One region of the Mycobacterium minnesotense genome, then DNA from elsewhere that is predicted to be linked to it. Evidence: predicted binding sites of a transcription regulator. Region 1 holds the regulator's gene; the other holds the start of a gene.
The links. The regulator LexA, encoded in region 1, represses DNA repair genes until DNA is damaged. The targets are predictions, from matches to a motif close to CGAACANNTGTTCG.
Positions count from the first base shown of each region.

Region 2: cofD (2-phospho-L-lactate transferase) is a predicted target of LexA. The motif match lies at 3,991-4,004, and genes of this name have one in related genera.

Region 1 covers NZ_AP022589.1:159,768-167,426, forward strand. Annotated here, with positions in the region: gene G6N09_RS00800 (proteasome assembly chaperone family protein) at 1-44, shown strand, start outside; gene G6N09_RS00805 (peroxynitrite isomerase) at 65-550, opposite strand; gene nrdR (transcriptional regulator NrdR) at 589-1,053, opposite strand; gene G6N09_RS00815 (LysM peptidoglycan-binding domain-containing protein) at 1,199-1,699, opposite strand; gene lexA (transcriptional repressor LexA) at 1,912-2,598, shown strand; gene G6N09_RS00825 (LGFP repeat-containing protein) at 2,633-4,597, opposite strand; gene G6N09_RS00830 (acyl-CoA dehydrogenase family protein) at 4,827-5,987, opposite strand; gene G6N09_RS00835 (DEAD/DEAH box helicase) at 6,070-7,422, opposite strand; gene hflX (GTPase HflX) at 7,638-7,659, opposite strand, start outside.
Region 2 covers NZ_AP022589.1:737,416-745,074, reverse strand. Annotated here, with positions in the region: gene manB (mannose-1-phosphate guanylyltransferase ManB) at 1-407, shown strand, start outside; gene G6N09_RS03690 (Rv1352/Rv1906c domain-containing protein) at 498-854, shown strand; gene G6N09_RS03685 (NUDIX hydrolase) at 860-1,393, opposite strand; gene G6N09_RS03680 (coenzyme F420-0:L-glutamate ligase) at 1,390-2,730, opposite strand; gene cofD (2-phospho-L-lactate transferase) at 2,727-3,728, opposite strand; gene G6N09_RS03670 (WhiB family transcriptional regulator) at 4,074-4,481, shown strand; gene G6N09_RS03665 (metallopeptidase family protein) at 4,526-4,978, opposite strand; gene G6N09_RS03660 (DUF3499 domain-containing protein) at 5,072-5,512, shown strand; gene G6N09_RS03655 (phosphomannomutase/phosphoglucomutase) at 5,572-6,972, shown strand; gene G6N09_RS03650 (TobH protein) at 6,969-7,659, shown strand, end outside.

The DNA of each region.
Region 1 (7,659 bases):
TCCTGGCGCAGGAGGCCAAGAAGAACCTCGACGGCGAGGACTGAGGCACCCGCGCCTCGGTGCCTTATCCGGTGCGGTGCAGCGTGGCGGTCAGGTGGTTCTGCGCAGGCTGGCCGACGGCGCCCATATCCAGCGTGTAGGACAGTTCGTCGCCTGAAAGGCGATAGCGCCGGCTCAGTACGGTCACCGCTTTGGCCGTCGGCGCCAGGCCGATCGTGGGCGCCGACATCTGCAGTTCCACACCGTTGCCGGTCACCGCGTAACTACCGACCTCGATCTCGGTGATACCGCTGGGGTGCGCGAGAACCCACTCGATCCGGCCGGGTTCGGGCACCCGCAGGTAGCCGACCTCGGCGTGCAGGGGCAGGCCGTCGGTGGGCGACGTGGTCTTCTGGCCATACACCAGGAACGGCTTGCCTACGTGGGAGAAGACCACCTCTTCGAGGTAGTCGAATGACGGAATCGTGGGATAGACCCCAGATCCCCGGCCCGCCCAGGTGCCCAGCAGCGGCGCCAGCTCCATCAGATTGGGATGCAACTCGGGTGCCATTCGGCCAGCGTAGTGCGCGACGTCGGCGCTCGTACGGCTCAACCGGAGCTGGGTACCTCGCGGTGCTCGCGCAGCGCCTCGATCTCACGCTCAAAGTCGGCCGCCGAGGAAAATGACCGATAGACCGAAGCGAACCGCAGATAGGCCACCTCGTCGAGTTCGCGCAGCGGGCCGAGAATGGCCAGCCCAACCTCATGGCTAGGGATCTCCGGGGAACCCGCGGCCCGCACCGCGTCTTCCACCTGCTGCGCCAGCAGGTTCAGTGCATCATCGTCGACTTGGCGGCCCTGGCACGCCCGGCGCACCCCACTGACGACCTTCTCACGGCTGAACGGCTCTGTGACGCCGCTGCGCTTGACCACCGCCAATACCGCGGTCTCCACGGTGGAGAATCGACGGCCGCATTCGGGACACGATCGACGGCGCCGGATGGCCTGGCCTTCATCGGTCTCGCGGGAATCGACCACCCGGGAGTCCGGATGGCGACAAAACGGGCAGTGCATTGCCGCTCCTTCGCCGTGCCGGGAACCCGGAGCCTCAGACAGCTGAGGAACCGCGGCCCGCTGGGACATCTGCGAGCCTACCTGTGTGCGCCCAAGCCAACGCCCCGCAGTGGCAGCAGACGACGGTAGAGCCGACACCGCGCCCTCACCCCAACGGCGCGATCAGCGTCTGGCCGGCGTCCAGAGCGACCGACTCCAGGCCGTTGAGCTCACGAATGCGTTCGATCACCCGGCCGGAGGGCGCGCCAGGTGCGACCCGGGCCGCCAGGTGCGCCAGGTTCTCGCCACTTTGGACGCGCACCACGCCGAGCTGGTCGGGCACCGCAGCCCCGGCATCGGCCGCCGCCGCACCGAACTGGGCGATCAGCCCCAGCCACACGGTGATAGCGGCGGCGATCAAGGCCAGGACCACCGTGGTTGCCGGCGTGATGGCCTGGACCGGCCGTGGCCGGTGCGGCGTCCGCGACATCACCACGGCATGCCCGCGGTGGCGCAGCGGGGCGCCGCCGGGCCGCGGTCGGACCAGCCGTGCCGGACGAGTGCGGACAGGATATGCGCGACCCGACGTCCGGGGACCGCGGTGCATCCGCGGCTGACCCTGCCCGGCCGGCTCGAACGTAGGAGCCATCGTGTCGATGAGCATCATGTGCGGTTCTCCCTCACTCGGCGTCGGCGACCCTGTTCGCTCGACTGTTCGAATAGTAATCGATTGTATGTTCGATATCCGAACATGTGATCGATTTGTTGTCGAAAACATTAGCGAAGGGGTACGACAAGCCAGGATCTCTTCGAACGCCCGCGCGACACACCTCGAACACATGTTTGATTAATCGCAGGTATACGACTAGATTCGGGCGCATGAGTGACAGCACCAGTAACGCGGCGGGCCCGGACTCAGCATTGACCGCGCGGCAGCGCACGATCCTCAACGTCATCCGCGCCTCGGTGAACGAGCGGGGGTACCCGCCGAGCATCCGCGAGATCGGCGACGCTGTCGGACTGACCTCGACGTCGTCGGTGGCGCACCAACTAAGAACGCTTGAGCGCAAAGGCTTTCTGCGTCGTGACCCCAACCGTCCCCGCGCCGTCGACGTTCGCAGTCAGGACGATGTGGCCGGAGCCGTGGAGGCCGCTCAACGTACAGAATTCGCCGGGTCGGACGCCCTGCCCGAGCCCACTTACGTTCCAGTCCTGGGCCGGATCGCCGCCGGTGGCCCGATCCTGGCCGAAGAGGCCGTCGAAGAGGTATTCCCGCTGCCCCGCGAATTGGTGGGCGAAGGTGAGCTGTTCCTGCTTAAAGTGGTCGGCGAATCGATGGTGGACGCCGCGATCTGCGATGGCGACTGGGTGGTGGTGCGCCAGCAGAACGTCGCCGACAACGGCGACATCGTGGCCGCCATGATCGACGGCGAGGCCACCGTGAAGACCTTCAAGCGCACCGGCGGTCAAGTCTGGCTGATGCCGCACAACCCGATCTTCGACCCGATTCCCGGCAACGACGCGGTGGTGCTGGGCAAGGTCGTGACCGTCATCCGCAAGATCTGACCGGTCACGCCCCGCCCGGCGTCGAGCAGCGCGCTCAGCCGGCCCGGGTGAATCCGTTGAGCCGCGCTGCATCCTCGGTGGCGAACCAGATCTCGGCGAGAGTGTCGTCGTACAAAGCGTTCTGCGGGGTGTAGTAAAGACCCGAGCCGATGTTCGCCTTGATCGGATAGCCGGTGGGCTGTTGGTAGGGATCATCCAGCGGCAGATGCATCACCGGATGGATCGATTCGTCGAGACCGAACGTTCGAGTCTCCGTGCTGCCACCGAACCTGCGCGGGGCAGCGACAGAACCGAAGGAACGCGGGTCAGCCCCGCCGCCCCCGTGCCCGACGGCGTGCCGACCGGTTCCGAAATCTTCCTCGGTCACCACCCGGGTGGGTGCGGTGTCGGTGTCGTCCTCGTCGTCGAGGTCAGCCTCGGTCTCGTGCTCGCCGTAGTGCAGCCACGGCGCATCCGGGATCGAGGAGACCGGCAACTCGGGCTCGGGAACGTACTGAGGTGCGCCATAGCGGCTCGGCAGCCGGACGGTGCCCTCGTGCTCGCGGTGGTCTTCTCTGCGGTCGTGATGAGCCCACTGCTCCTCATCCTCGTCATAGTCGTCGGCGACCGGCGCGGGCACGGCGACCGGCGCACCCTGCAGTACCGGGGCAGGTCGACGCCGCTGCCACCACATCGCCGCGCCGGCAAATGCACCCAGCACCGCGAGCACCACCACGGGAATCAGTACCCAGGACCAATTCCAGTGCGACTCTTTGGCTGCGCCGCCTGCGGTGGACTTGCTGCCGTCCGGCAGATTCTTACCGGGAATCTGCAGTCCCGACAACGATTGCGCCAGCTCGGCCGGTTCGGTGCTGTATGTGTTGGTGGCCTGGTTCCATGCGATCAAGCCGCCGGTGAACTTCTGCGACACCACGTCACCTTCGACGGTTTCGTCGCCCACCGGGGCACCGAGCTTTCCGGTGGCCCCTTCGAGCTTGTCCCAGGCCTCCTTCATCGCGCCGCGCACCACGTAGGCACCGTTGTCGGGGCTGAAGAAGATCACCGGCTCGTCCTCAGCGGCGAACGCGTTGAACCTGCTGCCACTGAGCGCACCGTCTGCCGTGCTCGTGATCGGGAAACCCAGGTCACTACCGGCGGGCCCACCCAGCGACTCGTACTTGGCCAACACGTCGCCGTCGACGACATTAGCTCCGGTCACCGGGCTGAAGTAGACCTTGCCGTGGGCGAAGTCTTGTCCCACGCCGCCGTTCTCACCGATCGTGTACTGGTCGCCCTGCTTGGCTCCCAGCGCTCCCGCCGGGCCGCCGGCGGTGCGCCAGGCCTGATCGATGGCCGCGATCGGGTCCGCCTGCGCCGCCACGTCGGCCAGCTGCGCCGCCAACTCCGGCGGAATCGTGGTGAAGGTGCCGGTCGCACTGTCGAACGACAGCACACCGCCGCTGAATTTCTGCGTGACGACGGCACCGTCGTAGTTCTCGTCCTCGACTGGGACGCCCAGCGCACCAGTGGAACTGCCGAGCTTGTCCCAGCCGGCGTTGATCGGCCCGCGCACCACATGGGCACCGTGCTCAGGCGTCCAGAAGATCACCGGGTTGTCGGCGCCGGCCAAGATGGCCACCCGACTGTCGGGGACCAGCCCGGGCACTTCGTCACTGCTGGGGAATCCGAGGCCGTTGTCCGCCGCACCCCCCAGCGCCTCGTACTTGTCCAGGATCGCACCGTAGAGGGCCCTGGCTCCGGTCTCCGGGGTGAAAAAGACGGTGCCACCGGCAAAGTCCTGCGCGAATCCCACGCCGGCCGGGTGCACGTCCCCCTTGGGAGCGCCCAACGGCGATCCGTCACCGCCGGCAGCCTGCCACGCCGCCGTGATGGCGTCGTGGGCATCGCTGTCCGGCGTCGCCGCGGCGGTCTGCACCGACAAGAGCACGGTGACCGTCGCCGCGAGGCCGAGCGCCATGCGCACCGCCGTCTTGCCGAACCGATCTTTCCGACTAGTCACCAGCCCTCCCAGGCATCGTTAACGACGCAAATGTTTCCGGCATAGACTTTCCCGCAATCGGCCCAAGTTTCGAAGCCAAGTCACCGATATTGCGGAAACAGATACCCACCCGATGCTGAAATGATGCCAAAGTCGCTGCGCAAATCAAAACAAGGGGCACTACCAAACGTGCTGGTAGCGCCCCTTGCAGCACCCCGTGGGGTGCATTGACTGTGTTCGATTGCCCCGACTAGACGCCGAGGCTGCGGCCGATGATCTCTTTCATGATCTCGGTCGTGCCGCCGTAAATGGTCTGAACGCGGGCATCCAGATAAGCCCGCGCGACCGGGTATTCGCGCATGTAACCGTATCCGCCGTGCAGCTGAAGGCAACGGTCGATCAGGTGGACCTGCTTCTCGGTGGAATACCACTTGGCCATCGCGGCCTGCTCCACGGTGAGCTTCTTGTCCAGGTGCAGCTTCACAAACTCATCGACCATCATCCGCACCACGGTGGCCTCAGTGGCCAACTCGGCCAACAGGAACCGGCTGTTCTGGAAGCTGCCGATCGGCTTGCCGAAGGCCTTGCGTTCCTTGGTGTACTGAATGGTCTGCTCCAGAACCGCCTCCATCGCCCCGGCGGCCATGATCGCGATCGAGATGCGCTCCTGCGGCAGATTCTGCATCAGGTAGATGAAGCCCTTGCCCTCCTCGCCGAGCAGGTTCTCCACCGGGACATGCACGTCGGTGAAGGACAGCTCCGCAGTGTCCTGGGCGTCCAAACCGATCTTGTCCAAGTGGCGGCCGCGCTCGAAGCCCTCCATGCCACGCTCCACGACCAGCAGGCTGAAGCCCTGCGCACCCTTCTCCGGGTCGGTCTGGGCCACGACGATCACCAGATCGGAGTGAATACCGTTGGTGATGAAGGTCTTCGACCCGTTGAGCACGTAGTGGTCGCCCTGCTTGACCGCGCGGGTCTTGATGCCCTGCAGGTCGCTGCCAGTGCCCGGTTCGGTCATCGCGATCGCGGTGATCAACTCGCCGGTGCAGAACTTGGGCAGCCAGCGCTGCTTCTGCTCCTCGTTGCACAGTTCCAGCAGGTACGGCGCGCAGACGTCGTTGTGCAGGCTGAATCCCAGCCCGCTGTAGCGGCCCGCAGTGACTTCCTCGGTGATGATCGTGTTGTACCGGAAGTCGGGGTCGCCACCGCCGCCGTATTCCTCGGGTACCGCCATGCCCAAGAAGCCCTGTTTGCCGGCCTCGAGCCATACGGAGCGGTCCACGATCTTCGCCTTGTCCCACTCCTCCTGGTGAGGAGCGGCATGGCGATCCAGGAAGGCCCGGAAGGACTCCCGAAACAGATCGTGCTCGGGCTCGAACAGGGTTCGCTGGTATTTGACTGCGGCACTCATTGCCTGGACCTCCGGTCGACGGATCTTTCCGACGAGAATAGACCAACCGGATGGTTGGGCGGCGCGGTGGTGCGCCTCAGCCCTAGCGCGCAGCCTCCGTGTGGCGCCGGGGCCCGGAACCGCCACGCTGCCGACGTCGGGCGTCGCCCTGCGCGGCAGGCTGCTGGGCACCGCCGGCCCCACGACGGCGACGCGGGCGGCCTGGCTGCCCCGGCGAGCTCTTGGCGCGAGTCGGCGGGGCAACCGTGGGAGCCACCGGGGCCGTCCGCAACGGAGCCACCTCCCCCACCAGCTCAAGCACCGATGCCGAGTCGGCACCCACCTGCTGCGGGGCAACGGTGATACCCGCGCGGCGCAACAGCACCTGGGTCTCTCGGCGCTGCTCGGGCAGAACGACGGTGACGACGTCTCCGGCGCTGCCCGCACGTGCCGTACGCCCCGAACGGTGCAGGTACGCCTTGTGTTCGGCAGGCGGGTCCACGTGCACCACGAGTTCCACCTCGTCGACGTGAACACCACGCGCCGCGATGTCGGTGGCGACCAGCACCCGCACATCCCCGCCGGAGAACGCCGCGAGGTTGCGCTCGCGGGCCGGCTGCGACAGGTTGCCATGCAGATCGACTGACGGGACACCGGACTCGGTGAGTTGGCGTGCCAGCTTGCGCGCCTGGTGCTTGGTGCGCAAGAACAGGATTCGTCGCCCGGTGCCCGATGCCAAAAGCTGCACCAAGTCCTTCTTGTCCTGAAGACCCGAGACGTGGAACACGTGGTGGGTCATGGCCGGAGGAGGTGCGTCGAGTTCATCGACAGAGTGCGACACCGGATTCCGCAGGAATCGCTTGACGAGCTTGTCGACTCCGTTGTCCAGGGTTGCCGAAAACAGTAGCCGCTGGCCGGTTTCGGCTGTTGCAGCCAGGATCCGGGTAACACCCGGCAGGAACCCGAGATCTGCCATGTGGTCGGCTTCGTCCAGCACGCTGATGCGCACCGCGTCGAGCGTGATAAGCCGCTGCTTCATCAGATCCTCGAGCCGGCCCGGGCAGGCCACCACGATGTCGGCACCTGCGTTGAGCGCCGCGACCTGACGGTTCTGCGACACCCCGCCGAAGATGGTGGTCACCTTCAGACCGCTGGCCTGTGCCAGCGGCTCGAGTGTGGCGGCGATCTGGGTCGCCAGCTCCCGAGTAGGGGCCAGTACCAGGCCAGTCGGCCTTGCAGGACGGCGCTTTTCACCGGTCAAGCGAACAACCAGCGGCAAGGAGAAGGCCAGGGTCTTGCCGCTGCCGGTCTTGCCTCGGCCGAGCACATCACGGCCGGCCAGACTGTCCGGCAGTGTCGCGACCTGAATGGGAAAAGCGCTGGCAATGCCTCGGTCAGCGAGGACGTTCACCAGGGCTGCGGGTACGCCGAGTTCGGCGAAAGAATCGGTAGTCATGACATGCCTTTCCGGCATCGGCTGTGCCACAGAGGGCCGTCACGACGGCACCGTTTCTGTCTGCGACACAGAGTTGGCGAGATTGCCTGTTGGCAATAGCGATCGCCGCGAGAAGAGCTTCACACGCCAGCTGAATCGGCACCAAGGGCCGCGACGGCGGTGAGTAAGCGTTCCACGACGCGTGACCCCAGCCTATAGCACCGGTGCGGTTCTGCCTAAAACGCGGCGAATTCGCGC
Region 2 (7,659 bases), 580 kb from region 1:
CTCCGGAGGACTTCGTGCGCGGTTCGGCGGACCTGGTGCGCGGCATCGCGCCGTCGCCGGCGCTGACTGGCCAACGGGGTGAGGCACTGGTGCACGACGGTGCTTCGGTGGCGCCGGGTGCGGTGCTGATCGGCGGGACCGTGGTCGGTCGGGGCGCGGAGATCGGCCCGGGGGCTCGGCTCGACGGCGCGGTGATCTTCGACGGGGTGAAGGTCGAGGCCGGTTGCGTGATCGAACGCTCGATCATCGGATTCGGCGCGCGGATCGGTCCACGGGCGCTGATCCGGGACGGGGTGATCGGCGACGGCGCCGACATCGGGGCCCGCTGCGAGCTACTGCGCGGTGCCCGGGTGTGGCCCGGGGTGTCGATTCCCGACTGCGGGATCCGCTACTCCAGCGACGTTTGAGCCGCGTCGTGCGTTGACTCTGCGCTCACGGCGCACCCTTCTCGCACTTTTCCGCCCTACACGCAGAGTCAACGGTGAATAGTGAGAGCTATGTTCGCCAGGGTCTGCATCGTGTGCGTGGCAGCAGTAGCCATGGCGGTGCCTGCCGCTGCGGATCCGCTTGACCCGATACCGGGCAACGGCGTCTTTCACGTAGGCGCCGATATCGCACCGGGCCTCTACCACACCGGCGGTTCGGGTTCGGCCTTCGGCGTGTGGATCAACGATGTGCCGACCCAGGAGTCGATGTGCTCGTGGTTCACCTACAGCACACCCGATGCGACCAAAGATCATGTGGTCGCGGCGAACACGTCGATCGGCCCGATGTATGCCAGCATTCCGGCATCGGTCAAGGCCTTTGAATCGCACAACTGTCAGCCCTGGACGCGAGTGACCGATTCCCCGTAAAAGGTCTACCCGACTGCTTGTGCCACCAGATGCGCCAAGGCGTCGTCGGCGTCCGGTGGCAGCGCGTCGACCGGCCACCAGCGCAGGGCCAGCGATTCCTCGCTGATCCCGATCTGGGCGTCGGCCGGCGCATGCGCCACGAACTGCAGGTCGAGGTGCCGGGTCGGCACTCCCAGTGAGCACGTCACCGGGTGCACGTGAACCGCCGCCAGCTGCGGATCCAGTCGCAGGCCGGCGATACCGGACTCCTCGGTGGCCTCGCGCAGTGCGGCGGCGGTGATATCGGCGTCGGTGTCCTCACAGTGCCCGCCGAGCTGCAGCCAGCGCCCGACCCGCGGGTGCAGCGTCAGCAGGGCCTGCCCGCCGGTGTGGTCGAGCACCAAGGTCGATGCGGTGATGTGGCCGGGAACGCATTCCCGTAGGCATGCGTCACTGCGCGCATCCAGAAATGCCAGTACCGCGTGCCGCAGCGAATCCTGCGCGGAATCCGGTGCGGTCCAGGACCTCAGTGCCGCAACAGCGGAGTCGTGCAGACTCATCGGCGCACCAGCAGCTCGCCGACATCGGCCGGCGGGCGCGGCTCAGGCGGCTCGGTGGGATAGCCGATAGCGATGGCGCCCAACGGTTCCCAATCGGCAGGAAGGTCGAGCTCGGCGCGTACCAGTGCCGGAGTGAAAATGGTCGACCCGATCCAGCAGCTGCCCACGCCGCGCACCGCCAGCGCAACCAACAGGCCCTGGACTGCGGCGCCGACCGCGACCGTGAACATGGTGTGCTCAGCGGCGGTTCGGGCCGCGTCGGGATAGTGGTGTGCGCCGTCGGGAACCATCATCGGTATGACGACTTCGGGTGCGTCGTAAAGGATCTGGCCGCGTGACACCCTGGCTTCGATGACTTCCGGGGACTTACCGTCGTCGGTCAGGTCGGCGCGCCACTGGGTGGCCATGGCGTCGAGGAGCCGGGTCCGCAGCTGCGGAGTCTGCAACCAGACGAACCGCACCGGGCGGGTGTGGTGCGGCGCCGGTGCGGTCAGAGCCTCGGCCATGGCGTCGGTGATCAGTTGTTCCGGAACAGGTTCGCCGGTGAAGCTGCGCACCGAGCGGCGCAGCAGCTGAGCCTGGCTTCGTCCGGCCTCAATGGCCTCGGCGGTGCCCAGCCAGAACAGGTCGTCGGGACCTGAGCGCACCAGTGCTGCCGCGGTGGAGCCGTTGTCGGGGCTTAAGACCCCGCGCACCACGGCTACCGGCACGTCCGTGAGCTTGCCTTTGACCAGGTCCGCGGCGGCAGCCAGTTCGTCGGCGACGGCGACTTCGGTCACGACCAACTCGTTGCCGTGCCGGTCGAGTGCACCGGCGTAGCCGTTGAGGACGGTCAGGCCCGACGCACCGATCGCGACGTCGATCTGTCCGTTGCGCCAGGCCCGTCCCATGGTGTCGGTGATCAGCACACCCACGTCCACGCCCAGCCGCTCGGCCAGACCGGTGCGCAACTGCGCGGCGCTGCCGTCCGGATCGACCGGCAGCAAGGCGAGTTCGTCGGCCCCGACGTTGGAGCCGTCCACGCCGGCTGCCGCCTGCACCAGTCCGATGCGGTTCTCGGTGATCCAGGTGCGGCCTTTGCGGGCCAGCACCCGCACCGCCTCTGCCTCGACCAGTTGACGTCGCAACGCGTCCCGCGCCTCGGCATCGTGCGGCGCCGGGACGATACGGCCCTCGCATTTGGACACCACCTTGCTGGTGACCACCACGATGTCGCCGTCGGCAAGCCAGGGTGCGGCCTGCGCCAGAGCCGATGCGAGATCGTCGCCCGGCCGGAATTCGCCGAGCCCGCTCACCGGCAGGATCTCAACTTTGGCGGCGCTGCCGTGCTCGGTCATCGCACGCCCGCGAGATCCAGCCCGGCGCGCACCATCTCGGCGGTCGCCGACGGGTCCGTCATCAGCAGTGGGGCGGCATGTACGGTCACTCCGGCGATTTCGTCGCCGCCGGCCTGTTCGCCCTCGTGCACCAGCCAGTAGTCCAATATCCCGGTTCCGCTGCGTGCGCCGTAGTGCTCGCCGACGGCCCGCGAGGTGGAATCCAAGCCGATCACACTCAGGCAGATATCGGCCATGCCGCGCAACGGCTTTCCAGCGATGATCGGGGAGTACCCGACTACGGGCGCCGCCGTCGAACGTAGGGCTGCGCGCACACCCGGGACTGCCAGGATGGCGCCGATGCTCACCACCGGGTTTGAGGGGGCCAGCAGCACGATATCGGCACCGGTGATGGCATCAACGACTTCTGGTGCGGCCGATGCCTTCTCCGCGCCCACGAAGCCGAAGCCGTGGGTGGGCACCTGGGCGCGGTGGCGCACCCACCACTCCTGAAAGTGGATCGCGCGCTGAGTGTCATCTTCGGGATCGGTGATCACGACGTGGGTTTCACAGCTGTCATTGGTGACCGGCAGCAGCCGCGCTCCGGGCCGCCAGCGCTCACATAGGGCGGCCGTCACCTCCGACAGCGGATAGCCGGCCCGCAACGATTGGGTCCGGACCAGATGGGTCGCCAGGTCGCGATCGCCGAGGCTGAACCAGTCCGGTTGCATGCCATAGCGGGCCAACTCCTCCATGGCGTGCCAGGTTTCGTCGCGGTGGCCCCAGCCGCGCTCGGTGTCCACGCCGCCGCCCAGGGTGTACATGCAGGTGTCGAGATCCGGGCAGATCCGCACGCCGTGCATCCAGGCGTCGTCGCCCACGTTGACCACTGCCGTCAGGTCGTGCGCGGGCGTTTCGTCGGCTGAGGAGGGCGCAAATTGGCCCAGACTCAGCAGTTTCTGGACGCCGAGCAGGAATCGGGCGCCGCCTACCCCCCCGACGAGAACGGTGACCTTCACAGCGCACGACAGTACCTTTGGCGCCGATATGGTCGTTGTGGCGGACCGTCATCGGCGCCACCGCGCAGTGCGGTAAGACACGCCGATACCCCGATGTGGGGTAGATGACAGGGACTCGCCGATCACGGACGCGTGGGAAAACGATCACGAGATGGTAAGGAATTTGGCCAATCGGCTTGACCGCGCTGGGGCAACCCGTGTCTAATCACACTAGTGTCATTTCCCGGTTGGCCAGCCGATTTTGGTGTCGCAGACCGAGATTCGATCACATGTTCGAATCGGGATGGTCAGTATCTCGAGTTTGGGCCGTCATATCAGTATCGCGCTACAGGTGAGGAGCGGAGCATGTCCTATGAGCACCTTTGGGGCGTGATGGGGGGCGCAACGCACGCCGGTGCCGAATTGGCTGCGCCGACCGGACTCGAGATCCCGTCGACCGGACTCGAAGTGGCGCCCAGTCGGCCGCATCTGAGTCTGGTTCCGGAGCCCGAGGAGTACGACGAATTCGACCCGTTCGACCCCGAGACGGCCACCAACGAGCAGTGGCAGGAGCGTGCGCTGTGCTCCCAGACGGACCCCGAGGCCTTCTTTCCGGAGAAGGGCGGCTCTACCCGCGAGGCAAAGAAGATCTGCCAGCGCTGCTCGGTACGTAGTGAGTGCCTGGAGTATGCCCTGGCGCATGACGAACGTTTCGGAATCTGGGGCGGGCTGTCCGAGCGGGAGCGCCGTCGCCTCAAGCGCGGCATCATCTGATCCCGGTCTCGGCCGCGCCGCTGCGCGCGTGATGTTCGGAGAACTCAGTCGTCGATCGTCGGATCGATGACGCTGGGTTCGACATCCAGGTAGGTGGCCACTTGGGCCACCAGGATCTCGTGCAATAGCTCATCGAGTTCAGTGCTGTCATTTGCGCGCTGCTCAATCGGCTTGCGGAACAACAAGATCCGGGCGCGCGTGGAATTGCCTCGAACGTCTACCCCGGCAGGAATCAAGCGGGCCAGCGGAATCGGACCGTCCGCGACCACCTCAGGGGGCCACTGCACGCTGTCGGGATCCTTGGCGGCGATTCGCGGGATCTCGTCGACGGCCACATCGAGGGCTGCCAGCCGTTGTTTCCACCGCTGTTCGATGGGTTCGTAGGCCTCCAAGACCGCCATATCGAAACGCTCCGCGCGACTGCGCCAACCTGGCACAGTCGGCGGTAACAGCGGCCCGCGGGGTTCACGGCCGCGCCAATGCCGACGCGTGGCGATCACGCCCACGATGGTAACGGTTGTGCATAGGGTGCCCGTCGCTTGCGCGTGTCCGGCGGCGTCGCGGCGCGCGGCCACGATAGCCTCGACCGCGTGAACGTTCCCCGCCGCTGCTGCAGGCCAGGGTGTCCGCACTATGCGGTGGCGACGCTGACGTTTGTCTACTCGGACTCCACCGCCGTGGTCGGTCCGCTGGCGACGGCCGCTGAGCCGCATTCCTGGGACCTGTGTTTCAGCCATGCCGGCCGGATCACCGCCCCACGGGGCTGGGAGCTGGTCCGCCACCCCGGCCCGTGGGTGTCACCCGAAGAAGATGACCTGATCGCGCTTGCCGAGGCCGTTCGCGAAGGGGAATCCGGTCGGGCGGCCCCCGCCAACGGGTGGTACCCGCAGACCAATCCGGTTGACTCGCCCAACCGGGGCGCACCGGCTGCTGCGCCTGGTGGCGGCCTGTTGGCACCCGCTGGTCCGCCCGGCAAGACCAACGGTCGTCGCCGCGGCCACTTGCGTGTATTGCCCGACCCGTCGGACTGACCGCAGGTTCCGGGCTAGGCTTGGGTGTCTCGAGTCCACGTCGTCAGGAGCCCTTACCCATGTCTCGGCCCGCTGCGGCTGTCCACCGTGTGATCAAGGCGTACGACGTACGTGGCCTGGTCGGTTCAGAGATCGATGAATCCCTCGTTGCTGAGGTCGGGTATTCGTTTGCCCGGCTGATGGCCGAAGAAGGCGCCCGCCAGGTGGTGATCGGCCACGACATGCGGGACAGTTCGCCTCCGCTGGCGGCGGCGTTCGCCGAAGGGGTGCAGGCCCGAGGGCTCGATGTGGTCCGGATCGGGCTGGCCTCCACCGATCAGCTCTATTACGCGGCCGGGGCGCTGGACTGCCCGGGCGCGATGTTCACCGCCAGCCACAATCCGGCCGCCTACAACGGCATCAAGCTGTGTCGCGCGGGGGCCAAGCCGGTGGGTGCTGACAGCGGTCTGGGACGGATTCGCGATGAGCTGATCGCCGGAGTTGACCCGGCCGGCGACGGGAACGGACCGCGGGGCAGCATCACCGACCGCGACGTGCTGGCCGACTATGCGGCGTTCCTACATTCCCTGGTCGACATCTCCGGAGTGCGCCCACTGCGGGTTGCTGTCGACGCCGGCAACGGAATGGCCGGCCACACCGCCCCGGCGGTATTCGGATCGGTCGGCGCGATCACCGTGCTGCCACTGTTCTTCGAGCTGGACGGCAACTTCCCCAACCACGAGGCCAACCCGCTGGATCCGGCCAACCTCACCGATCTGCAGGCGTTCGTGCGCGAACAGGGTGCCGATATCGGGTTGGCCTTCGACGGCGATGCCGACCGGTGCTTCGTGGTCGACGAGCGCGGCGAGCCGGTGTCGCCGTCGGCGGTGACCGGTCTGGTGGCGGCTCGCGAATTGGCCCGCGAACCCGGGGCCACGGTCATCCACAATCTGATCACCTCGCATGCTGTTCCCGAGTTGGTGGCCGAACGCGGCGGCACGCCGCTGCGGTCGCGGGTGGGGCACTCGTTCATCAAGGCTTTGATGGCGGAGACCGGGGCCATCTTCGGCGGGGAGCACTCGGCGCACTACTACTTCCGGGATTTCTGGGGCGCAGACTCGGGGATGCTGGCCGCCCTGCACGTGCTGGCCGCCCTCGGTGAACAGGCGCGGCCACTGTCGGAGCTGACTGCCGACTACCAGCGTTACGCGGCGTCGGGCGAGATCAACTTCACCGTCGCTGATGCGCAGGCCTGTGTGGATGCCGTGGTCTCCTCGTTCGGAGAGAAGGTCTCCGTCGATCACCTCGACGGGGTGACCGTGGACCTGGGTGCGGGTAGCTGGTTCAACCTGCGCAGTTCCAACACCGAGCCGTTGTTGCGGCTCAATGTGGAGGCACCCGACGCCGCCGCGGTGGACGCGGTGGTGGCCCGGGTGGCCGAACAGATCGATCATCAGGCCGCGGAGACGCCGCGTCCGTGACCGCTTTCTCCGGCTCCTTCTCCGCCGTCGACCTCGATGACACCGAGGCCCTGCTGGCCGCCGACCACGACGGTGCGCTGTGGGCTGCGTCGACGGCTGGGGCGCAGGTGCGCGCGACTGCCGCCGCGGTCGACGAGGGTGCGTTGGACGGCGTCCGCAACGAGAGCCGGGACTATCCACCGCGGTCGGTGATCTGGCTGTCCACCCGTGGAGCCGCGGCCATGGCAGGGAGCATGCTGGCTGCGGTGCGTGGCGATGCCGCCCGAGCACCCCTGGTGCTGGCGGCTGAGGCACCGGCGTGGATCGGGTCGTTGGACGTCCTGGCCGTGGCCGGCGATGACCCCGGGGATCCAGCGCTGGTCGCCGCCGCAGCCGCTGGGGTGCGTCGGGGTGCGCGCGTGGTGGTGGTCGCCCCCTATGAAGGTCCGTTGCGGGACGCCACAGCCGGTCGGGCCGCCGTGCTGGAACCGCGGATCGCGGTCCGTGCCGAGTTTGGCCTGTTGCGTTACTTCGCCGCCGGACTGGCTGTGCTGGACGCGGTGGGGGCGGCCGGGGAAGCGCCCGTGGACCTGGGTGCAATCGCCGATGAGCTGGATGCGGAGGCGCTGCGCAACAGCGCCGCACGTGAGCTGTTCACCAACCCGGCGAAACTGTTGGCGGACCGCATGGTCGGCCGCGAGGTCGCTC